One region of the Rhizobium sp. BK512 genome, then DNA from elsewhere that is predicted to be linked to it. Evidence: predicted binding sites of a transcription regulator. Region 1 holds the regulator's gene; each other region holds the start of a gene.
What was found. Region 1 encodes LexA, which represses DNA repair genes until DNA is damaged. Its sites were predicted from a motif close to TGTTCNNNNTGTGTTCNG; they were not measured.

Region 2: a site for LexA is predicted at 2,337-2,354, ahead of FHX06_RS21730 (PA0069 family radical SAM protein). Genes of this name have one in related genera too.
Region 3: a site for LexA is predicted at 1,902-1,919, ahead of FHX06_RS03440 (putative DNA modification/repair radical SAM protein). Genes of this name have one in related genera too.
Region 4: a site for LexA is predicted at 3,544-3,561, ahead of FHX06_RS28620 (ImuA family protein). Genes of this name have one in related genera too.

The regions. Positions count from the first base shown of each region.
Region 1 covers NZ_JACIAS010000002.1:781,152-787,028, forward strand. Annotated here, with positions in the region: gene FHX06_RS09770 (VOC family protein) at 1-828, opposite strand, end outside; gene lexA (transcriptional repressor LexA) at 1,024-1,749, shown strand; gene FHX06_RS09780 (ComEC/Rec2 family competence protein) at 1,730-4,147, opposite strand; gene gltA (citrate synthase) at 4,438-5,727, shown strand; gene lpxB (lipid-A-disaccharide synthase) at 5,758-5,877, opposite strand, start outside.
Region 2 covers NZ_JACIAS010000006.1:230,142-236,018, reverse strand. Annotated here, with positions in the region: gene FHX06_RS21750 (4-(cytidine 5'-diphospho)-2-C-methyl-D-erythritol kinase) at 1-694, shown strand, start outside; gene moaB (molybdenum cofactor biosynthesis protein B) at 694-1,245, shown strand; gene FHX06_RS21740 (hypothetical protein) at 1,269-1,583, opposite strand; gene FHX06_RS21735 (glycosyltransferase family 2 protein) at 1,765-2,283, opposite strand; gene FHX06_RS21730 (PA0069 family radical SAM protein) at 2,422-3,579, shown strand; gene FHX06_RS21725 (ribonuclease HII) at 3,860-4,552, shown strand; gene FHX06_RS21720 (F0F1 ATP synthase subunit B) at 4,695-5,186, opposite strand; gene FHX06_RS21715 (F0F1 ATP synthase subunit B) at 5,190-5,810, opposite strand.
Region 3 covers NZ_JACIAS010000001.1:673,826-679,702, reverse strand. Annotated here, with positions in the region: gene FHX06_RS03450 (glycosyltransferase family 4 protein) at 121-1,170, opposite strand; gene greA (transcription elongation factor GreA) at 1,199-1,675, opposite strand; gene FHX06_RS03440 (putative DNA modification/repair radical SAM protein) at 1,925-3,157, shown strand; gene FHX06_RS03435 (UdgX family uracil-DNA binding protein) at 3,157-4,602, shown strand; gene FHX06_RS03430 (T6SS phospholipase effector Tle1-like catalytic domain-containing protein) at 4,625-5,809, opposite strand.
Region 4 covers NZ_JACIAS010000009.1:228,356-234,232, forward strand. Annotated here, with positions in the region: gene repB (plasmid partitioning protein RepB) at 566-1,573, opposite strand; gene repA (plasmid partitioning protein RepA) at 1,578-2,771, opposite strand; gene FHX06_RS28620 (ImuA family protein) at 3,605-4,360, shown strand; gene FHX06_RS28625 (DUF6504 family protein) at 4,281-5,795, shown strand; gene FHX06_RS28630 (error-prone DNA polymerase) at 5,792-5,877, shown strand, end outside.

The DNA.
Region 1 (5,877 bases):
ACGGTTGCCCTTGCGTGTATAGGTCACCCCGTTAGCAGCCAAATGCGCTTCTGTCACGGCCAGATCGCCGACAGCAAAGCGGATCGCCCGACCGCGCAGACCACGATCGGTATCCGACGTGGCAAGATCGAAATAAGCCTCCAGACCTTCCGGGGTCATCAGGCTGATCTTTGCGTTTCCGGTGGGCACGTCCAGCCCGAAACTCGTGACCTCAGTAGATGCGCCCTTTGCCGTGGAGCGAACGAACTCACCGAAGGCTGTCGGCTCGGGGGCCGCGAGCGCGATCTCGGCAATGCCTGTGACACCATTGGCATGGGTCTCAAGCGCGGTCCGGTCGGCAGGAAGCGGATTAACGCGTTCGACTGCGAAGAGAAAGAAATCCGGTGCCCGCAGGTCGCCAGCGAAGGCGAGCCGGAAGCCGGCAATATTCTCCGTGCCATCCGGCATTTTAACAGGGCGCTCGAACTGCAGCACAGAACCGGCACTCATACTGTCCTTCACGAATCGAGCATGTTCGTGCTTTGCATCTGCCGTCGCAAAGCCAATCGCGGACAGTCCTTCGCTGCCGCAGCGGAAGCGAAAAGCCTGATTGCGGGCGGTGAACACATTGCCATCGTGTGCTGCCCCCTCGCTCTCTTCGACGCTCGCGACACCCAGGGGCTCCAGATAGGTTTTGTCGGCAAAGAAAACGCAGGCATTTTCGGTCCCAAAAGGATGACGGGCATCCGGCGCCACAGTGAAACCAAGCTTGCCAAGTCTTTCGCGGGCAAGGTCGATATCGGTAACCGGCAAAACGAGATGATCGATTGCAAGCGTATCTTGGCTCATTAGGTCCCCTCCAACAGTCACAAGGAGATGTGCTTCAGCAGGTGTTGCGAGACAAGGCCGCGAAGGCCCGGGCGCGAGAAAAATAAAATTCTCACCAGAATGGACAGAAGTTTTACGAAAATTTAGCTACTTGCGGAACACATATGGAACATATAGTGTCCGTTCTGGATTTGTTTCAAGACTGGGGTGCACGCCATGCTTACGCGCAAACAACAGGAACTCCTTCTTTTCATTCACGAAAGGATGAAGGAGTCGGGCGTTCCTCCGTCTTTCGACGAGATGAAGGATGCGCTGGATCTGGCCTCGAAATCCGGTATTCACCGGCTGATCACGGCGCTTGAGGAGCGCGGCTTCATTCGCCGGCTTCCGAACCGGGCACGCGCGCTCGAAGTCATCAAACTGCCGGAGGCCTACAGCCCCAGCCTGCAGCCACGTCGCGGCTTTTCACCGAGCGTCATCGAAGGCAGCCTCGGCAAGCCGCAGCCCGTTGCAGCGCCGGCTCCGGCAAAACCAGCGCCTGCTGCCGATAACGGCAACTCGGTCTCCGTCCCGGTCATGGGCCGCATCGCTGCCGGTGTGCCAATCTCGGCAATCCAGAACAATACGCATGACATCACCGTTCCTGCCGATATGCTCGGCTCCGGCGAACATTATGCGCTCGAAGTTCGCGGCGACTCGATGATCGAAGCCGGCATCTTCGATGGCGACACCGTCATCATCCGAAATGGCAGCACCGCCAACCCGGGTGATATCGTCGTTGCCCTCGTCGACGACGAGGAAGCAACACTCAAGCGCTTCCGCCGCAAGGGCGCATCGATTGCGCTCGAGGCTGCAAACCCTGCCTATGAGACCCGAATTTTCCCACCGGATCGAGTGAAGGTTCAGGGAAAGCTTGTCGGCCTCATTCGCCGCTATCACTGACCGGTGACTGGCTTGCGTCTGTGAATGTATCGCTGCGCCAGTCATAGGCGCGGTGGCGCATCCAGGGGCGTTGCAATGGGCCGAATGCGGTTGCGACATCGATTCCACTATCTGTGAAGCGAAGCTCGACAGAACCTGTCTTGCGTAGCGTCTCGCCGGTAAAGAGCAGCGCGCCGGAACGACAACGGTCCAAGCGCAATCGGACAGGGGTTACGACAATATCGGCCGTATCGCAGGCCGGCCCGAGATAGGCAGCATTTTCGATGACAGTCAGTTTCTTTCCATTGCCTAGCAAGGCGGTACACCAGGTGCGCTTTTGGCAAGAGAATCGTGACGTTGGGCTGATGGCGAGTGCCTGCCTCATTGCCTCTCTGGCTTCATTCTGTTGATCGGGTGACAGCTGCAATCTTTTGCCATCTGACATGGTGGGTGTCTTGGTTGCTTGAAGCATAACCGGCTTCTGATGCTCTTCGATGGCAAGTGCCCTCTGCCATTGTTCGAAAATGAAGGCTGGCGGCTTTTCACGGTTTGAAGCCATTGCCTCTCCATCGATTACAGCGACCAGGCTGCCGTCTTCCGAGATGGCGACGTCGGGCACCGCTTCTGATGGAAGCAACACAACAGCGAACGTTGAAACAGTGATTATCGCGGTTCCGATATGCCGCAACCGGGTTCTGAGCAAGGTCAGCAACAGGAAGCCGAAGACGGCTGCCGGAAAGTACCAGCCGGGTAAGCGGGCAACATCTATATTGCCGCCCCACCCCGCCACCGCCTTTGCAATGGCGATCACCAGGTCGAGCCCGAAGCCTGCCACCGGCCATAGCCAGCCATCCAGACCAAAAGGCATCAGCAGCATCGCCAGCATGCCGGCCGGCATGACGATGAAGGAAATGACCGGCATGGCCGCGAGATTTGCCGGCAGGCCATAAGCAGTCAGCCGGTGGAAATGTTCGATCGAAAACAGCGCCGTCGAGAAACCACCGATGAGAGACGTCAGGAAAATACCGCCGAAGAAGCTGCCGACCATGAAGAAAGGTTTCATGATCGGAAGTTTGGCAAAGGCATTCTCCCTCATCGGCCGCCCTTTCCAGAGGTCGTATCCGGCGACCAGGGCAAGTGTTGCGGCGAAAGACATCTGGAAGCTCGGTCCGAGCACTTCCGATGGTGAGACCGCGAGGATCACGAGAGCCGACAGCGCCACGTTTCTGAGGCTGATAGACGGCCGGTCGAAGAAGACGGCAACCAGCATGATCGCCATCATGATGAAGGCGCGTTCGGCTGAAACGGCAAAACCCGAGATCAGATAGTAGGCCGTTACCGCAGCGAGTGCGCCGGCTGCCGCGATCTTCTTAGTCGGCCACGCCTGCGCAATACCCGGGAACAGGCTGAGAATGACGCGCAGCCCGACAAAGAAGATACCGGCGGAGAGTGCCATATTGAGGCCAGAGATCGCCACGATGTGGGCAAGGCCGGACTGCCGCAGTGCCTCCGTCGTTTCATCCGAGATCGCTCGTCTCTCATCGGTGACAAGTGAAGCGGCAAAGGCCCCGGTGTCGCCCGGCAGAGTGGAGCGAATCCGATCGCCGATGCCGCTTCGCAGGCGGTAGAACCACTCCAGGACGGTCTCGCCGACAGAGCCCGCCTGTTCCGTAACCTTCTTCGGTGCTCCATAGAAGAAGCCGTTCGCACCAATGCCGTCAAAATAGGCGCTGAAGGCAAAATCGTTGAGGTGAGGAAGCGCGGGTCCTGCCGGAGGCGTCAGACGCGCCCTGCCCTCTATGATATCGCCGAGTTCAAAGGGCCGGGCGGCGCCGCGTACGAGCACAGAGATGCGCTCGGGAGGACGCTTGATTTCGGGGGCATCCGTGCCGGTGACGTCAAGGATATAACGCCAGCGCCCTTCACCATCGCCCTCTCGCCGTTCGATCCGGCCAGTCAGCGTTGTCGTCACGGCTGAATCGAGGATCAGCGTCCTTGCCCGCCATGTTTCGATCTGTGCCGAGAGCATCCCGCCGGCAAAGAGAAGCAGGGCAAGCAGTATTGCCCGCAGTCTGGTCCGGGCGTGGCTGCAGAGCGCAACGGCAATGGGGAGAACGAGCAGGCAAAGGCCGAGCGAGACCGCCGGAACGTTCGAGGCTGCCAGAAACCAGGTCGCAGCACCCGCACCAAGGAAGACCGGCGAGAAGAGAACGAGGCGACCGTGACCGGCTTCTTCGGTCGCCATGCGCACGGACGACCCGGCGTATCGTTTTGCAACGGTCGCCAATCGCCATCGAAACGGGATCGCAACCTGCGTCCGAGCCGATAGAGGCACAACGGCGCGCGGCACAACACCAGCAAAATCCATATTTTCATCAATGGATTGCTCGTACCGTTCTCTTGTCTCCAACCCCGTCATAATCGCCTGGACCCGCCCCCGGATACCGTCAGAATGCAACCTCAGATCAAAACGCGCAAACAATAATCGATTGAAATACGAGGAAAATTCACAGGAGCGAAAAAACCAGTCAAATCATGGTGTTCTGCTATGCATTCAGCTCATCGCTGCACTGCCTAAAAGATGATGCCGCGATGCACAAAATGGCATCACGGTAACTTGGCATTAGCTTCCCGATCATATAGCTATCGCTGAGGACGCTTAACTCTTATGGCGCTTTTGCGGCGCCACCGCCACTCCGGAGGATCAGCATGACGGATCAAAGCGCTACAATCAAAATCGGTGAAAAATCAGTCGACCTGCCCGTGCGAAAAGGCACGGTTGGACCTGATGTCATCGATATCGGTGCACTCTACAAGAACACGGCTTCCTTCACCTACGATCCCGGGTTTACGTCGACCGCATCCTGTGAATCGAAGATCACCTATATCGACGGTGACGAGGGTGTGCTGCTGCATCGCGGCTATCCGATCGAGCAACTGGCCGAACACGGCGACTTCCTTGAAGCCTGCTACCTGCTGCTTTACGGCGAACTGCCGACCGCAGCTCAGAAGAAGGACTTCGACTATCGCGTCACGCACCACACCATGGTGCACGAGCAGATGAGCCGCTTCTTCACCGGCTTCCGCCGCGACGCCCACCCGATGGCCGTCATGTGCGGCTGCGTCGGCGCGCTTTCGGCCTTCTATCATGACTCTACCGACATCACCGATCCGCACCAGCGCATGGTCGCCAGCCTGCGCATGATCGCGAAGATGCCGACGCTTGCCGCCATGGCCTACAAGTACCATATCGGCCAGCCCTTCGTTTACCCGAAGAACGACCTGGACTACGCGTCCAACTTCCTGCGCATGTGCTTTGCCGTTCCGTGCGAAGAATATGTCGTCAATCCGGTGCTTGCACGCGCCATGGACCGTATCTTCATCCTGCATGCCGATCACGAGCAGAACGCGTCGACCTCGACGGTCCGTCTCGCCGGCTCTTCGGGCGCCAACCCGTTCGCCTGTATCGCTGCCGGCATCGCCTGCCTCTGGGGCCCAGCTCACGGCGGTGCTAACGAAGCAGCTCTCAACATGCTGACGGAAATTGGCACGGTTGACCGCATTCCGGAATATGTCGCTCGCGCCAAGGACAAGAACGATCCGTTCCGCCTGATGGGCTTTGGTCACCGCGTCTACAAGAACTACGATCCGCGCGCCAAGATCATGCAGAAGACCACGCATGAAGTCCTCGGCGAACTCGGCATCAAGGACGATCCGCTTCTCGAAGTTGCTATGGAACTCGAGCGTATCGCTCTGACCGACTCCTATTTCATCGAGAAGAAGCTCTATCCGAATATCGACTTCTATTCGGGTATCACGCTGAAGGCTCTGGGCTTCCCCACGACGATGTTCACCGTGCTCTTCGCTCTCGCTCGCACCGTCGGCTGGATCGCACAGTGGAACGAAATGATCGAAGATCCGGAACAGCGCATTGGTCGTCCGCGCCAGCTCTATATCGGCGAGCCGAAGCGCGATTACGTGCCGGTTTCCAAGCGCTAAGCGCTGACCTTTAGACAAAAAAGAACCCGGTCAGGAATGACCGGGTTTTTTGTTGGCGAGAACATCGAGCAATATCTGCGCCGCGTGCTCTCCGGGTGGACTCTTCGTCCGCATGCGCTGCCAGATGAGCTCGTAACCCTCCTTCATCGC
Region 2 (5,877 bases), on a different contig from region 1:
CGGCCAGTTCGCCGACGTGCTTGCCGATGACCCCGGCACCAATCTGGTGTTGAAGGCCCGCGACCTGCTGCGGGAAGCGGCGGGTGGTGCTCCGCCTGTGCGCATCCATCTCGAGAAGAACCTGCCGATCGCTTCCGGCATCGGTGGCGGGTCTGCCGATGCAGCAGCGACTCTGCGCGGGCTTATGCGCCTGTGGAACGTGCCGCTTCCGACAGAAACTATTGCTGCCCTCGCCCTGACGCTTGGAGCCGACGTGCCGATGTGCCTCAAAAGCACGCCGCTGATTGCACGCGGCATCGGCGAACAGATAGAGACGGCCGATGCCCTGCCCTCCTTCGCTGTGGTGCTCGCCAATCCGCTTAAAGGCGTTTCCACGCCCGAGATCTTCCGGCGGCTTGTCATCAAGAATAATCCTCGCCTGGTCCTGAAAAAGTCGCCGCACTGGATGGAAGCCATAAGAGCGACACGCAATGATCTTGAGCCGCCGGCGCGGGAGCTGGTTCCCGAAATTGCCGAGATTTCTGGCATGCTCGCTGCAGAAGGCGCGCTTTTCACCCGCATGTCCGGCTCTGGTGCGACCTGCTTCGGCATTTTCGAGACGCCCGTTGCCGCGCTGCGTGCCGCCGAGCGTCTTCACGCCGCGCGCCCGGACTGGTATTTCCAGGCGACGGAGACTTTCGCGGGAGGCGCGTGATGGCAGGCCTGGACGAAAAACGACCTTTTATTCCGCTCGGCATAGCGGTTCTGACCGTTTCGGATACGCGTACGCCGGCCGATGACAAATCCGGCGACACGCTGGCGGCACGAATTGCGGAAGCCGGACATCAGCTGATCGACCGCGATATCGTTCCCGACGACCGCGAGAGGATCACCGCCCGCGTGCGTGCCTGGACGGAAGCCAAGGAAATCGACGTCGTCATCACCACGGGCGGGACCGGTTTTACCGGCCGTGACGTGACGCCCGATGCGCTGGAACCGCTCTTCGAAAAGCGGATGGATGGATTTTCGGCCGTGTTCCACCGGATTTCCTACGACAAGATCGGAACGTCGACGATCCAGTCGCGCGCTACGGCAGGTGTTGCCAACGCCACCTTCATCTTTGTGCTGCCGGGCTCGCCCGGCGCCTGCAAGGATGCCTGGGACGGTATATTGAAGGCGCAGCTCGACTACCGGCAGATGCCCTGCAATTTCGTGGAGATCATGCCCCGGCTCGACGAACATCTGAAGCGCGGCGCGACGAAATAGACCGGCTGCGACAGCGATGTCCTCTATGTTGCCAGACCCGGCAGGGCGGGCATCGTTTCCCAGCTGTCGCCTGATAACAGCACGCAGCTTATGCCATGAACATCCGTGACGAGGAGCGTCCAAGTGCCGCTTTCGGCGGCATAGACCTCGAGAATGGCGTTCTGATTGATCAACCCGACTGCGGTGAGCTTTTCACCAAAGTTGCTGTCCAGAAATTTGACGATCTCGGATCGGCCTGCGCAACTGCGCATCATCTGCGATGCTGCCGGATGCGGATGCGCGATCAGCGATGTCGTCAGTATGGCGGCCAGCAGGCCGTGGACCATATTGCGTAGCATGACGCACCTCCTTTCGCCGGAAGCCGGGAGAAGAGGAGATTTTCGTTGACCTGCTCTGCCGCTCACCGGCATCTCATGGCCATCCGTTACGAAGCGAGGCGCTTCGGCGGCGCCATGCTCCAATTATAGCGCAAAATTCGATTGGGCGCCATTTTTGCGCAATGTCGCGGAAATGTCGTAGCTACCGCGCGGCACGGGCGACCCAGGAGGGAATCAATTCGCTGGAAAGCTGACGCGGCTTCTGTGCCTTGACGAATTCGGTCAAGCGCATGCCGCTCTTTGCCGCTGAAATGGCGAGCTTCTTCGGCATGAGCAGGCCGAGTTCGAGCGGCGGCCTTGAACGACCGACGCGCTGGAAGAAGGGACGTCGATAGCCGCGCGAGGCAGTGAAGCGCGCAGGGACCTTGTTCAAGGCGACATATTCCGAAACTTCGTCGATCCAGCCCGCCTGCGGTCTTGCGCCCGGCTCGACGAAAAGCAGCCATTCGCCACGGGCCGATCGGATGATGTCCTTGATATCCCACTGCGAATGGAAGCGGCAGCCGGCAGCGTCCGCCACCCGCGAGGTACCATCGCGGGAGCCGTGATCGAGCACGACCACGTCGCTGACGAGGCCCTCCACGGCGCCCGCCACCAATACCGATAGGGTCTGGGCCAGCTCAGGTTCCTGATCCTGGCATTCAAGAACAACAGTCAACATTGCCTGTTTATAGAGCGCCGCACAAAAATTTGCCAGTGCGACTTTCCTCATTTTGTTCTTGCATTGTTCTCTTTTTGCCGATAGGAATATAATCATCAAACGAGCGAAATCGAACGTTTTTCGCCGCTGGAGAATCCGATGAGACCACAGTCCCTTGCAGGACAGGCGGCATTTGCGCCTGCCAATAAGGCAGATATTGCCGACGCGATGATCGCGGCCTCGGGGCTGCGCGTCGAAGTCGACCGGCGACGCGGCCGCGGTGCGGGGCTGAACCCCACCGGCCGCTTCGAGCCGACACAGCGCGAGGCCTTCGATGATGGCTGGCAGACGCTCGAGGAACTGCCCCCCTTCAAGACGGATGTCCAGATCGAGAAGCCACGCACGGCGATTACCCGCAACGAGTCTCCCGATCTTTCCTTCGACAGGTCGATCAATCCCTATCGAGGCTGCGAGCATGGCTGCATCTACTGCTTTGCCCGGCCGACCCATGCCTATATGGGCCTGTCGGCAGGGCTGGATTTCGAGAGCAAGCTCTTCGCCAAGCCGGACGCACCGAAGCTCCTGGAGCGCGAGCTTGCCAAACCCGGCTACAAGGTGCGCGTCATCGCGATCGGCACCAATACCGATCCCTACCAGCCGATCGAAAAGGAATGGCGCATCATGCGGCAGATCCTCGAAGTGCTGAACAAGGCGAACCACCCCGTTGCGATCGTCACCAAGTCGGCGATGATCCTGCGCGATCTCGATATCCTCACGGAGATGGCGGCAAAGAACATCGTGCGCGTCGGCATTTCGGTCACGACGCTCGACCGCAAGCTTGCGCGCCTCATGGAGCCCCGAGCTTCGACGCCGACGCGCAGGCTGGAGGCGATCCGCGGGCTTTCCGAGGCCGGTGTGCGTACGTCCGTGATGGCCGCGCCAATCATCCCCGCGCTCAACGATCATGAGCTGGAACGCATTCTCGATGCCGCCAAAACGGCAGGAGCGGAAGAAGCGAGTTATGTATTGCTGCGGCTGCCATTGGAAGTAAGCCCCCTGTTCCGCGACTGGCTGCTGCAGAACTATCCTGACCGCTACCGTCATGTCATGTCGCTGGTGCGTTCAATGCGTGGCGGCAAGGATTATGACGCCGAGTTCGGCAAGCGCATGAAAGGCGCCGGACCCTACGCGTGGCAGATCGCCCGACGCTTCGAGATGGCTGCGAAGCGGCTGGAATTGACCCGTCGAAGCCTTGCCTTGCGCGATGATCTCTTCGTGCCGCCGAATGGAAGCGGCGTGCAGCTTTCGTTGCTGTGACTGGATATTTTCGTGCAATTCCGAAAACGCAAAACCGCGATGCACTTTTGCTGGAATTGCTTTGTTGTTTACGCAATTCCGGACGTGAAACCGCTACGCACTTTTGCTGGAATTGCTTGTGAGCTTGCGCAAGACGTGAAGAAGACCTGCCCTGCGTCTTCTGTCTTGCGCAATTCCTGCGGATGGCCCTGACCGCACCATCTGCCGGACTGCCCCCGGCCGTCGCCGCCCTGATCCGGGGGCTTGCAGGAAATCGGGTTGGCGTGCGAGGTTCAACCGCATGAAACGTCGCACGTCACCCGATTCTCCTCTGCTCTTTGAAGAGGTCCCCCTCGTGCCGGATTTCCGGCTGGAGCTGAAGGCTCGCAAGGCCGGCCACTGGCCCGTCGCGGGCGCCGATGAGGCCGGACGCGGGCCACTGGCGGGCCCTGTCGTTGCTGCAGCCGTGATCCTCGATCCCAAGCGCATTCCTGAAGGTCTCAACGATTCCAAACAGCTTTCGGCGCAGAAGCGCGAGGAGCTGTTCGTCCAAATTCTTGCAACCGCCACGGTTTCCATCGCTTCTTCCAGCTCCACCCGCATCGACGAAACCGATATCCGCAAGGCAAGCCTCGACGCCATGCGCCGCGCGATCTGCGGCCTTTCCGTACCGGCAAGTTATGTGCTGACGGATGGGCTCGATGTGCCTGTCGGGCTCGACTGCCCCGGGCAGGCTGTGGTGAAGGGCGACGCCCGATCGGTTTCGATCGCCGCCGCGTCCATCGTGGCGAAGGTGACGCGCGACCGGATGATGGCACGCGCGCATCTTGTATTTCCCGAATATGGTTTTGCCGCCCATGCCGGATATGGCACCGCGCAGCACCGCTCCGGTATCGAGAAGCATGGCCCTTGCTCGCTGCACCGGATGACCTTCCGGCCGCTGCGCAAGGATGGCGTAGAGATCGAAGCGAACGGCGAGATGCTCGGCGAATAACCGCGGTCGTGACTCGCATCTCAGGACCGCTCGGTCGTGCGAGACCGCCATCGCCGGCACGCGCATCACGCCAGACAACCCATACAAATAAAACAAAAAGCCCCGCCGAAGCGGGGCTTTTCCAATAGTATCGAGCTGCGGCTCAGTTCAGGCGGGTCTTCACTTCGCCGACGGCCTGACCGAAGAGTTCGGACTGAACCTTGCCATCGGCCTGTTTGCCGATAACGGCTTCGGCGGCTGCGATGGCGAGATCGACTGCGGCAGAGCGAACGGCCTTCATCGCATCGACTTCGGCCTGCTTGATCTTCTGCTCGGAAAGAGCCGTGCGGTTAGCGACGAATTCTTCCGTCTTTTTCTTGGCTTCAGCGGTCAGCATTTCGGCTTCGCGCTCGGCAGCCGCCACGATGTGGGCAGCTTCGGCTTCAGCTTCCTTGCGCTTGCGCTGATATTCGGCGAGCAGGTGCTGGGCTTCCTCGCGCAGACGCTTGGCTTCTGCCAGCTCGTTGCGGATCTGATCGGCACGGTCGTCCAGCGACTTCGCCATCATGCCCGGAACCTTCAGGTAAACCATCAGGGCCAGGAAGATAACGAGGCCGACAAGGGCGAAGAAAGTTGCATCAAGAGCAAATTCCATCGATCAAGCCTCCTTCTCGGCTGCTGCGACGGCAGCGGCAACGTCAGTCTTGGCAGCGGAACCGCCAATAAGCTGTTCGACCACAGCAGACGCGGTTTCCTCGGCGATGGCGCCGACATCGGCGAAAGCCTTTGCCTTCACATCGGCGATGCGGGCCTCGGCAGCCTTCAGCTTTTCGGTCAGGCTTGCCTCAACGGCGCGGCGGTCTTCCTCGGCCTTGACCTTGGCGGCATCACGAGCAGCAGTGCCGATCGAGTTCGCCTTGGCGCGGGCAGCGGCAAGTTCGCCTTCATAGGTTGCGACGGCGGCGTCGGCTTCAGCCTTCAGGCGGCCGGCCTCCTCGACATCCTGCGAAATGCGGCTGTGACGCTGCTCGATGATGGCGCCGATGCGCGGTGCGATGACCTTTTGCATGAGCAGGTAGAAAATGACAAACGTGATCACCAGCCACAGAAGCTGGGATGCATAGGTCGACGAATCGAAAGGCGGGAAAGGCCCACGCGCGTGCCCGCCTTCGGCGACGCCGGTCTCGGTATGAACCTCGCCGGCAGCCGGAGCGGCATGCGCATCCGTCGCGGTTCCCGCCGGTGCCTCTTCAGCGTAGGCCGGGGTCACAAAGTACATGCTCACCTCCAGGTGTACTGCAAATGCAAAGGATCACGGCTCGCTGTTCGCAGGCCGTGATCCATCA
Region 3 (5,877 bases), on a different contig from region 1:
CGTCGCGATCTTTCAGATCCGCTTGCCACGCTTCGGGCTCTTGTTTTCACGTGTCGTTTCTATTTGCGGTCGACATCTCCGTCTCGCCGCCTTCCGGATATGTCTATCACCTGGCTCGGCTTAAGCGCCGAGAAGCTGCCGGTAAATCCGGTTGATGGCTGTTGCTTCCTTTTCCAGCGCGAAATTTTCACGCACATGCCGGAGTGCTGTTTCGCCTTGAGCTGAAGTCAGCGCAGGATCGGCAAGATAGGTGGCGATGGCCGCCGTCAGTGCGTCGCCGTCGCCGGGCGGTACGATGACGCCGTTTTCGCCCGGTACGATCATTTCGGCGTAAGCGCCGGCGTCGGATGCCACGACCGGCGTCTTCGAAGCCATGGCCTCCAGTGGCGTCAGCCCGAAACCTTCGTTGCGGGATGGGGCGACATAGAGGCTCAGGCGGCGATACCAGACCTTGATATCAGGCACTTCGCCGATGAAGACGATGCGGTCGGTCAGACCGGCTGCGGCGATATCGGCCTTCAGCTTGTCGGCAAATGCCGTATGCTCCGGCGTGACACGGCCGGAAATGACGGCCGTCCAGTCCGGGTGCTGCGGCAGCAGCGCAATCATCGCCTGGACGAAAAGATCGGTGCCCTTCTGATGGCGCACGCGGCCGAAACAGCCGACGAGATAGCGGCCGGGCAGGCCGCTGGCGGCGATCGTATCGTCAGCCCCTTCAGGCGGATGGAAAAGCGTCAGATCGACGCCATGCTGGATGATCACATGCGGCACCTTGAGGAAGGAGCCGGAGCGGCTGCTGGTGGCGATGACGGCATCCATCCGGCGGATCAGCCAGCGGGTATAGGAGGTGTGGCGGCGCTGGGCGGCGGAGGTGAAGACGAGCTTCATCGGCATGCGCAGGACGTGGCGCATGAGGATGCCGACGGCCATTTCGTTGTTGCGGCGCGCATGCCAGACGCGCTGCCGGCGCCCGGCAGGCGGGCGCCAGAGGCCGGCAAGTTGCGGCCATTTCAACCGCGGAAGTTCCGGCGGAAGACCAGGGCCGAGAGCGGCGATCTTGATCCCCAACCGGATCTGGCAGGGGATGAGCTGAACGATCGTGGACGTGACGCCGGAGAGCCGGCGTTTCAGGTTGGGCGCGATGATCTCGACGTCACTGATGTCCGGCACTGGCTGCTCGTGCGAAAGGCGAGGGCGATCAGCCCCAGGAAACGGAAAGGATTTCGTAGGCCTTCGAGCCGCCCGGCGCATTGACTTCAATGGAGTCGCCGACTTCCTTGCCGATCAGCGCGCGGGCGATCGGGGAGGAGATGGAGATGCGACCCTGCTTCACGTCGGCTTCCTGATCGCCGACGATCTGGTAGGTCTTTTCTTCCTCGGTATCCTCGTCGACGAGCTTCACCCTGGCGCCGAACTTGATCTTGTCGCCCGACATCTTGGAGAGGTCGATGACTTCGGCGCGCGCCGTCAGGTCTTCGAGCTCGGTGATGCGGCCTTCATTATGGCTCTGTGCTTCCTTGGCCGCATGGTACTCGGCATTTTCCGAAAGGTCGCCATGGGCGCGCGCTTCCGCAATTGCCTCGATGATTCGCGGGCGCTCCTCCTGCTGACGCCAGCGCAGTTCTTCCTGCAGCTTGACGAAACCACCCTGTGTCATCGGTACCTTATCAACCATTTTTTCGTCCTTCTCTCCCCGCATCCGCAGTTCGCGCAGACACAAAAGAAAACAGGTCCCGAAGGGGACTTCGGAACCGTGTTACAAACCTAGTTCATTGCTTATAGCAGATCGGGACGCGCAATTTCCATAAAATTCGTATCGGCGCTTTTTATCATCAGCAGAAGTGCCTGCTTTTGAAGGGAACTTGCAGGGAAGCTCATTTCTTCGTCTTGATTTTGCCACCGTGAACATTTAGTGAACAAGATGATGAAGAAATCGCTTAGAGAACGGTTGGCGATCCTCTCCGACGCCGCCAAATATGATGCATCTTGCGCCTCCAGCGGCACGGTCAAACGGGATTCGGCTGGCTCCGGCGGGCTCGGCTCAACCGAAGGCGCCGGCATCTGCCATGCCTATGCGCCGGATGGGCGCTGCATTTCCTTGCTCAAAATCCTGCTCACCAATTTCTGCATCTACGATTGTGCCTATTGCATCAACCGCTCGTCCAGCAATGTCGAGCGCGCCCGTTTCACGCCGGAAGAGGTCGTCTGGCTGACGCTGGAATTTTATCGGCGCAACTATATCGAGGGCCTGTTCCTCTCCTCGGGCATTATCCGCTCGTCCGACCATACGATGGAGGAGATGGTACGCATCGTGCGCGAACTGCGCGTCACACATCATTTTCGCGGCTACATCCACCTGAAATCCATTCCGGAGGCGTCTCCACATCTGATCGAGGAGGCGGGGCTCTATGCTGATCGCCTGTCGCTCAATATCGAGCTGCCGACCGATAGCGGCATCAGCCGTTTTGCGCCGGAGAAGAAGCCCGCCAGCATTCGCCGCTCGATGGGCGATCTGAGGCTGAAGATCGAGGCGGCGGGAGAGCCGACGCTGCAGACCAAGCGGCGCAAGCGCTTCGTGCCGGCCGGGCAGAGTACCCAGATGATCGTCGGCGCTGACGGCGCCAATGATGCGACGATCCTGTCGACCAGCGGTCAGCTTTACAGCAGCTATGGTCTCAAACGTGTCTATTATTCCGCCTTCAGCCCGATCCCCGACAGTTCGAAGAACCTGCCGCTCATCAAGCCACCGCTGATGCGAGAGCACCGGCTCTATCAAGCGGATTGGCTCTATCGCTTCTATGGTTTCGGCATCGACGAGATCACTTCGACACAGCAGGGCGGCATGCTGGATCTCAATCTCGATCCCAAACTTGCCTGGGCGCTCGGCCATCGCGAGGACTTCCCTGTCGATATCAATCGCGCCGATCGCGAGAAGCTCCTGCGCGTACCGGGGCTCGGCACCAAAACGGTGAAGGCGATCCTGACGGAGAGGCGGCAGCGCCGGTTGCGGCTCGAGGATCTGCCGCGGCTTGGTGTCTCCCTTCGCAAGGTGCAGGCCTTCATCACTGCCGAGGGCTGGACGCCGCGTCGCCTGGCCGATCGACCGGACCTGCGCGCCATGTTCGAACCGCAACCCGAACAATTGTCGCTGCTATGATGCGCCGTGTCGTTCTGGAGGGCAGGGGGAATTTCGAGGAGTGGCGCAAGGCGGCTCGCGCCTTTGCCGCAGCCGGAATTCTGCCTGATGAAATCGACTGGCATGAAAGAAGCAGCGAACCGGGTTTTGCTTTCCAGCGTGATGCCTTGCCGCCCGATCCTCCCGTCGATGCCAGGACGATGAGCGTACCGCCGGCCTTCATGGCTTTGGCCGAGGCGGTGATCTGCCATAGCGATGCCAGGCGCTTCTCACTGCTTTACAGCCTGCTCTGGCGAACGCAGGAAAACCGGAACCTGCTGGAGCTGGCATCCGATGAAGAGGTGTCGCGCGCCCGGCTGATGCAGAAGAGCGTGCATCGCGACGCCCACAAGATGACGGCCTTCGTCCGCTTCAAGGAGGTGGCGGCCCCTGCCGGCGGGCGGCGTAAATTCATCGCCTGGTTCGAGCCCGATCATTACATTGTCGCGCGCAAGGCTCCGTTCTTCCAGCGCCGCTTCACCGACATGGACTGGCTGATCGCGACGCCAAAGGGGTCGGCCGCCTGGGATGGCGAGCGGCTGACGACGAGTGATGCGCCTTGCGAAAAGCCTGATATCAGTGACGCGACCGACGATCTGTGGCGCACCTATTATGCCAGCATCTTCAATCCGGCGCGGCTGAAGGTGAAGGCCATGCAGGCGGAGATGCCGAAAAAATACTGGAAGAACCTGCCGGAGGCCGATCTCATTCCCGGCCTGATTGCCGATGCAGAAGCAAAGGTACTCGCCATGGCCGAGCGCGAGGCGACGATGCCACTTCCCTATCACAACCGCATTCAGGAAGCGGCGGCTCGTCTGCCGATGCCGGAAATGGCGCCGGCGGGGACGCTGGAGGCGTTGCGCGAGGAAGCTGCGGTCTGCAATCGCTGCCCGCTGCATGCCAGGGCGACGCAGACCGTCTTCGGCGAAGGACCTGTCGATGCAGACATCATGTTCGTCGGCGAGCAACCGGGCGATCAGGAGGATCTTGCCGGCCGACCCTTCGTCGGACCGGCGGGCAAGGTCTTCGACGAGGCCATTTCGCAGGCCGGTATCGATCGGTCACGGCTCTACGTCACCAATGCCGTCAAGCATTTCAAATATGAGCCGCGTGGCAAGCGGCGGATCCATCAGAAGCCCAATCTTGGCGAGGTGCAGCATTGCCGGTGGTGGCTGAAGCTGGAGCTCGAGCTCGTGAAACCGAGACTGATCGTGGCGATGGGGGCGACAGCGCTTTATTCGCTGACCGGCGAGAAGCAGAAGCTGGAGGATGTGCGTGGCCGGCCGATTGCCATGGAGGAGGGGCGGCAGCTTTTCGCGACCGTACATCCCTCCTATCTGCTGCGCATTCCAGACGAGGAGAGGAAGGCGCAGGAGCTTGTCAGGTTTCGCGAGGATATGAATCGGATCAAGGGCTTGGTTTCCTGAGCGCAGAATTCGATTCAATGCGTCAGGGAACGAAGACCGGGTCTTTCGGCAGGTTCGGCGGGTTATATCCGGTCACCATGCGCACCCTGACGGATTCATGCAGGCTTGCTCCATCGGGGATGAAACGCCTATCCTCGAGTGGCAGATAAAAGCCGCTTCTGCCGTGTTTGCGCCAGGAGTTTTCCGGCACCCATCGGGGAAAATATTCGAGCAGCTTCCAGCCGGCCTTCATCGAATCGTGCAGCGGTTCGGTTGCATTCAGCTCGACATAGTCCTTGTCGCTCTTGCCAAGGACGATGCTGTTGACCGTACGCGAAACGTAGAGCAGCCCCGTCGGTCCCGTTTCGCGGATCATCCAATCGAGTGGTATCTTGATCTGCGCGCTCTGAGCTTCCGGATAGCCGCCGCCGACATCGCCGTGCACGCCGGCAAACCACACTTCCTTGAAATCCTGTTTTGCCGTCGAGGTCTTGAAGGGATTACCGCGGTAGTCCTGATCCGGCGTCCATGGCTCCGGTTGAAACATGGTTCTGCGCTCATCGATCGCCATGGCGTGGCGCACATATTCGACGCTTGGATTCTTGCGGGTGAACGGATGTGTCTTGAACTGAAGGCGCCCTCTGCCGGCCTCGATGAGGGACGCGACCGTATCGAAAAGGCCGAGCAGCTTGATCGGCGGACGGTCGTTGCGCAGCATGCGTTCGTAAAGCCGCATGCTCTTGAAGGGGGCCGCGGGATCGCCATCGGCGCTTTGTTCCTGTTCGGGAATGCCTTTGTAGGTTCGATAGGCATAATCGACCAGGTTCAGGTGATATCTGCTGCTCAGACCGTAGGCATGGATAAAGCCTGCGAGAACGCGGGCGGTATAGGCGCCGCGGCTGAAGCCGAAGATGTAGATGCGGTCACGCTCGGGGTGGCCTCCATGGTCGTCCGCCGGACCGGCATCGTAATTCTCGACGAGGAAGCGATAGGCGCCTTTGACGTTTTCATCGAGACCCCACCCAGTGGCAAGCCCCCAGACCTCGATGGTCTTGCGATATAAGCGCGACCACGCATCGGCTGCGCCGAGCGTGCCCACACCGGGGTCGTAATAGACGATCTGTTCGTCGGAGCGCTTCAGCGCTCCGAACAGGCGCAAGATATTGGTTCGGTCTTTCGTTATCTCGTTCGACGTGCCATCGAACAGAATGACGATGTTCTTCGGCATGCAGGCCCCCCGATGCTCGGGGCACAGGCTAACACTGAGTTTCCGCGTCTGCAATTTTGGGTCGCAAG
Region 4 (5,877 bases), on a different contig from region 1:
TTCGCAATGGCAGATCCGCCTTTCTCTCTGGCCCGCCGCCAACGGCCTGTTTCCTTCACCTAAGGAGGAGCGCGAACGTCATGTGTTCTTGGGGGAACGCGTCTTCTCGAGAGGAAGGCGCAGCTTGGAACCCGAAGCCCCCGGTCCGCATTATCAGCCAACTTCACGGGGATATTTTATGGATCACGAGACACTTCTGGCAACGACCTTCGCCTTCGCCTCCTTTGCTCTCGTCTGGTGGCAGATCAAATTCTGAAACGACTTTCCCAAGAACCGGCCAAAGCCGGCGCCCGCGCCAACCCAGGCCCTGGCGGGCATGTCGTCTATTGTCCTCGGCCCAGTTGCCGCTTGCCCGCCGTTTGTGCGTAAAAGCGTCGTCCGCCTCGCCTGCGGCTTCATGATCTGCCAGTCATTGAGTTGAAGCGCTGCATCCGGCCTTACGCGGGGCAACAACCGCGCTCATCAGGCGCTGGCGTGAGATGCAAGTGCGTTCATAGAATGCGATTGCCGATCTTATCGCGCAAAAAGCTCGCACGCCTGAAAGGTAGGAGAGCCTGCCTCGGGCCTAACCCGCGTCCCGTTCCTGCCGGTATTGTGCATAGAGGCTCTCCAGTCTCTCCTGCACGAATTCGTCGAAACCGGGCGCCACCTTGTTGTCGAAGACAAAGGTGGCGGTTGTCGGCGTGCGTTTGAACTTCACTGGAAGATCAGCGATCTGTGCGGCCGAACTCGCCTTCAGGGCAGCTTGCTTTGCCGTTGCGAAGGCAAATGCTCGCTGAAACCGGTCATCGCTCGACAATTGGCCAATGTTGTCCGCGGACAACATCTCGATAAGCGCATCGATGTCGACCTTTTCCAGATGCTCACCAAACTGCATCCATCGGCGGCGACCGATCGCCGGCGCAGAGCCGATTGCGGTGATCAGAGCAATCGGGACCTGGCGTGTGACAGCGCGCATTTTGGCCAGCGCCGCCCTGTCTATATTGAGAGCTGCGGTGATCACGGCCCCGCCGAAGCTCTTCTCCTCCAGCCGATGGGCGAAAAGAGCGCGCTCGATATAGGACAGATCGGCGCGCGCATTGTTCTCCTGGCCCTGGCTGACGACGAGCTGCTCGTCGGTCAAGGCGCGCACGACTGCCTTGATCTTGATCTTGAGCGCCTTGGCCGCTGCCAGGCGCCGGTGACCGAAGGCGACCTGATAGCGGCCCTTGGCCTGCGGGTGCGGCCGCACCAGGATCGGAACCTGCTGTCCGTGTTCCCGGATCTGCTCCGTCAGCTGCGCAAGCTCCGCCGCGTCGATATCGAGGCGGTCGGCGACAAAGGAGGCATCAATCAAGGCCGTATCGATTTCGACGATTGTGCGACCCTCGGCGAGCTGGCGCTCCAGATCGTTGGCCCGCTCGACCTTTTCGGTGATGCTGCCAAGCGTCTTGGTAATCCCCCCGACGAGGCCCGCACTCCTTGTCTGCGGGATGAAGCCGGCGATCGGCCGGCTGTCGCGCGCTGGCGACACTGACGGATCGGGCCGGGCTTCGTTCGCGTTCGAGATTTCGATGAGATTTTTGCGCGCCATTGAGCTATCTCCTGCCCCAGGTAGAACGGATATGCGCCTCGACCTCGCCGTTGACGAGGTTCATCGATTCCAGGGCGCGGTCGTAGGTTCCTCGAATAAACTGTGCCCGATCGACCTCATAAAGCGTTTGCTTGGTGACGCCGGCGTCCGAGATTGCGGTGGATTTCAACATCGCGTTCTGCAGCATGCGGTTGCCGAAGATCGCCCGCATGAAACCGGTCATCTGGCTCTGCGGTCCGTCATTGGGTTCAAAGCGGGTCACGAGGTAACGCATCCAGTCATAGCTCGTGCGCCCGCCCGCCCGCTCGACGACCGACATCAGTTCGCTTGTCATCGTCAGGAACTGCGACATCGACATGACGTCAAGCATCTGCGGGTGCACGGTGATCAGCACGGAGGTCGCAGCACAGAGCGCCGACATCGTGAGAAAGCCGAGCTGCGGCGGGCAATCGATGACGACAATATCGTAAAGACTTTCGATATCGGTCAGCGCCTGACCGATCCGGGCAAAGAACAGGGATTCGGCAGTACCACCCGCCATGGCCTTCGGTGTCTCATGTTCGAACTCCATGAGTTCGAGATTGCCGGGAATGATGTGAAGGTTCGGCGTATAGGTCGAGCGCACCACTTCCGAGATCGATACCGGGCTCTCGTAGCGGATGGCGCCGTAAATCGTTTCTCCCTCGCCGACGTCGAGTTCCGGCTGGTGGCCGAAGAGCGCCGATAGCGACGCCTGCGGGTCGAGATCGATGGCAAGCACGCGGTAGCCGCGCAGTGCCAGATATTGGGCGAGATGCGCTGAGGTCGTCGTCTTGCCGGATCCGCCCTTGAAATTCATGACGGAGACGACCTGCAGTTTTTCAGCGCCACGTCGCACCGGTACATATTTCGGCGTACCGTTGCGTTCGTCGAGTGCCTGACGGATGCGGTTCATGTCTTCGGCACCATACTGCCGCCGGCCGTTGGCAAGGGGGTCCGGTCCGTGGCCCTCCTTGGCGATCTGGCGGAGATAACCCTCGCCGATGCCGATGAAGCCGGCGGCTTCCGTGGGGGAAAACAGCCGCATCGTCTTTCGAGACAGCGGCGGGAAAATTTTCGCCTGGTGCTGCTGGAGCTGATAGGCGAGCTCCTGAGCATCCGCTGCCAAAAGCGACGGAAGGTGCTCTTGATCGTCTTTCAGAACTGGATTCGCTAGCATCGTGGTTTCCAATCGAACTGCGCAATTTTCGATAATGAGAGGCCAACTGCGCAGTTATATTATCGCCCGATTCGTTACAGTTTCACAAACCCTTAACCACGCGCCTATCCACAGGGACCTGTGACAGGCACCTTACCTGGCGATTGCCGCTGCATTGCCCCGCAGCTGCAGCGCATAGCGGCGGGCATCTTCCAGCCCATGCCGGATTCGAACAGTGTCGGACGCGTTGTCCGCGCTGGATCGACGGCATGTGGATGCGCATGGGCGATCATCCTCACCAACAAGGGGCGGCGGAAATCTTCGATCAGCGCGGTACAATGTTGTCCGCGGACAACGTTGCGAGCGTCATTTTCCAGCCAGGGTCAGAGCAGCGGAGAGGATCGACTAAGACTTCCGATCCGATCCGGCGGAGGTGAAGCCGGGAAAATGGGTTCCGCAACGGTCGACGCCGTCCGGTTCGTGCATCCTTGCACATCCCATCGCCATCCGCCGGCGCAATGCGTGAAAGGTCAGGCCCGCACCATGCCGCCTGATCAGCGCCTGTCGGTCAAAAGCGCCGTGACGATTGCAGATGAGACAGGCGACAGTGATGGAAGGCTGCCGGACGAGGCGCAGCGTCAGCTCATCGGTGGCATATGTCGATATTTTTTTTCGGTCCATCCATTGTCCGTATTTGGCTGCGTTCGTTGATTTTTTATCCTTCCGGCAATGTGGACAGCGCATCCTGTCGAAATCCCGTTCGAGACCATGCGCGTTGACTCACATTCCAATTAGGAACAAATAAAGAACATATCTGCTTTTCTGCACTCTGCAAACCTTGATGAAGACCGGACATGGCTCGCCCAAATGCAAACCCTGTGATTTCTGAGCTTCGGGCGCGCATTCAGCACCTTGATGGAATGGCTGCCCGTCCCAAGAACGTCCTTCCCTTCGGCGTCTGCGAGATCGACGAAACGCTACCAGGTGGCGGACTTGCCTATGGTGCAATCCATGAATTTGCCGGCGGTGGGGCCGGCGCCGTCAATGGGGCGGCAGCCGCGCTTTTTGCCGCCGGCATCGCTGCCCGCACGCGCGGCAGCGTCGTCTGGTGTCTGGCGCGAGCGGACCTTTTTGCTCCTGCGCTGGCGCAGACCGGTCTGCATCCGGACCGGGTCATCTATGTCGAGGCAATCCGCGAAGACTATGTGCTTGAAGCCTGCGAGGAGGCCCTGCGCTTCGGCGGGCTTGGCGCCGTCGTCGCCGAGACGGCGCGCCTGCCTATGGTCGCGTCGCGGCGCCTTCAACTGGCGGCCGAAGCCTCCGGTGCGCTCGGCCTCATCATCCGGCGCTGGCGCCGTCCGGCCGAGGCCGGCGAGTTCGGGCGCCCGACGGCTGCCGTCTCGCGCTGGCGCATATGCGTCCTGCCGTCGGAGCCGCTTCCGGTTCCCGGCATCGGCAGGACGCGCTGGCATGTCGAGCTGATCCGGATCAAGGCCGGCGAAAGTGCAGAATTCATCCTCGAGGCATGTGATGGTCAGGGTCGTCTCCGTATTTCTTCCGACGCTGCCGACGGATCGCATCAGACGCGCCGATCCGTCCATTCCCGCTGAGGCGCCGCTCGTCGTCGTCGCCCGCAGCGGTTCGAAGCGGTGGCTGTCGGCCGTCGATGCCAACGCCGCAAGGCTCGGCCTGCGAAGCGGCATGCCGGCGGCCAAGGCCCAGGCGCTGGTGCAGGGTCTCGTCATGGTCGATGCCGATCCCTGCGCTGATCAAGCTGCTCTGGAGCGCATCACCTGTTGGGCGCTCTCTCAATATTCGCCAATCGTTGCGGTCGACCCGCCTGACGGCATCGTCATGGATACCGAAGGGGCCGACCACCTGCAGGGCGGGGAAGGGCCGATGCTGTCACGCCTCGTCAACAGCTTCCGCGCCAAGGGCCTGCCCGCGCGCGCCGTCGTTGCCGACAGCTGGGGAGCGGCCCACGCATTGGCGCGCACGATCGCGCAAGAGACACGGGTGGTCGCCAAAGGCAAGACGGCTGACGCCGTCATCGATCTGCCGATCTCATCGCTTCGTCTCGACACGGAGATCATCACCGGCCTGCGCGTCCTTGGGTTTGGCACCGTCGGCGAGCTTGCTGCAACGCCAAGGGCACCGCTGACGCAGCGCTTCGGGCCGGAAATCGTCCGCAGGCTCGACCAGATGTTTGGCCGGTTGGCAGAACCTATCGATCCGCTTCGCGCGCCCGAATGGGTCGAAGTCTCCAGGTCCTTCGCAGAACCGATCGGTGCGCCGGAGACGATCGCCAAATATATCGCCGTTCTGGTGCGCAGGCTCTGTCATGGTCTTCAGGAAAAGGGTCTTGGCGTACGCCGCGCCGATCTCATCGTCCACCGGGTCGACAATAGCGTCCAGGCTTTGCGAGCCGGTACCGCCAAGCCAGTGCGCGACGTTGCCTGGCTGACGAAGCTTCTTCACGACCGGATCGAGCGCATCGAGCCGGGCTTCGGCATCGAAAAGCTCTCGCTTGCCGCGACGCTCGTCGAGCCGCTGGAAGACCGGCAGATCGCCTCCAACCTGATCGATGATGACAAGGTCGACATCGCCGCCTTCGTCGATATTCTCGCCAATCGCGGAAAATTTCGGATCTACCGGGTGGCACCGGTAGCAAGCGATGTTGCCGAACGATCGCTGAAAGCCATCTCGGCGGTCGCAGAAGAGCAGGGGCAGAACTGGCCGCTGATCTGGCCGCGTCCGGTCCGGTTGCTCGATCGCCCGGAAATGATCGAGGTCATGGCCCTCATGCCGGATCATCCTCCCGTCTGGTTTACCTGGCGTGGCAAGCGCTACCGTGTCAAACAGGCCGACGGGCCTGAGCGCATCTTCGGAGAATGGTGGCAGCGATCGTCCGAATGGCTCGCCGTGCGCGACTATTTCACGGTCGCCGACGAAAATGGCGAACGCTACTGGATCTATCGCGCCGGCGACGGTGTCGATCCCGAGACTGGATCGCATCGCTGGTTCCTGCACGGAACCTTCTCATGACCTATTGCGAGCTGCAGGTCACCACGCATTTTTCCTTCCTGCGAGGCGCCTCCTCGCCCGACGAACTGTTTGCGCGGGCCAA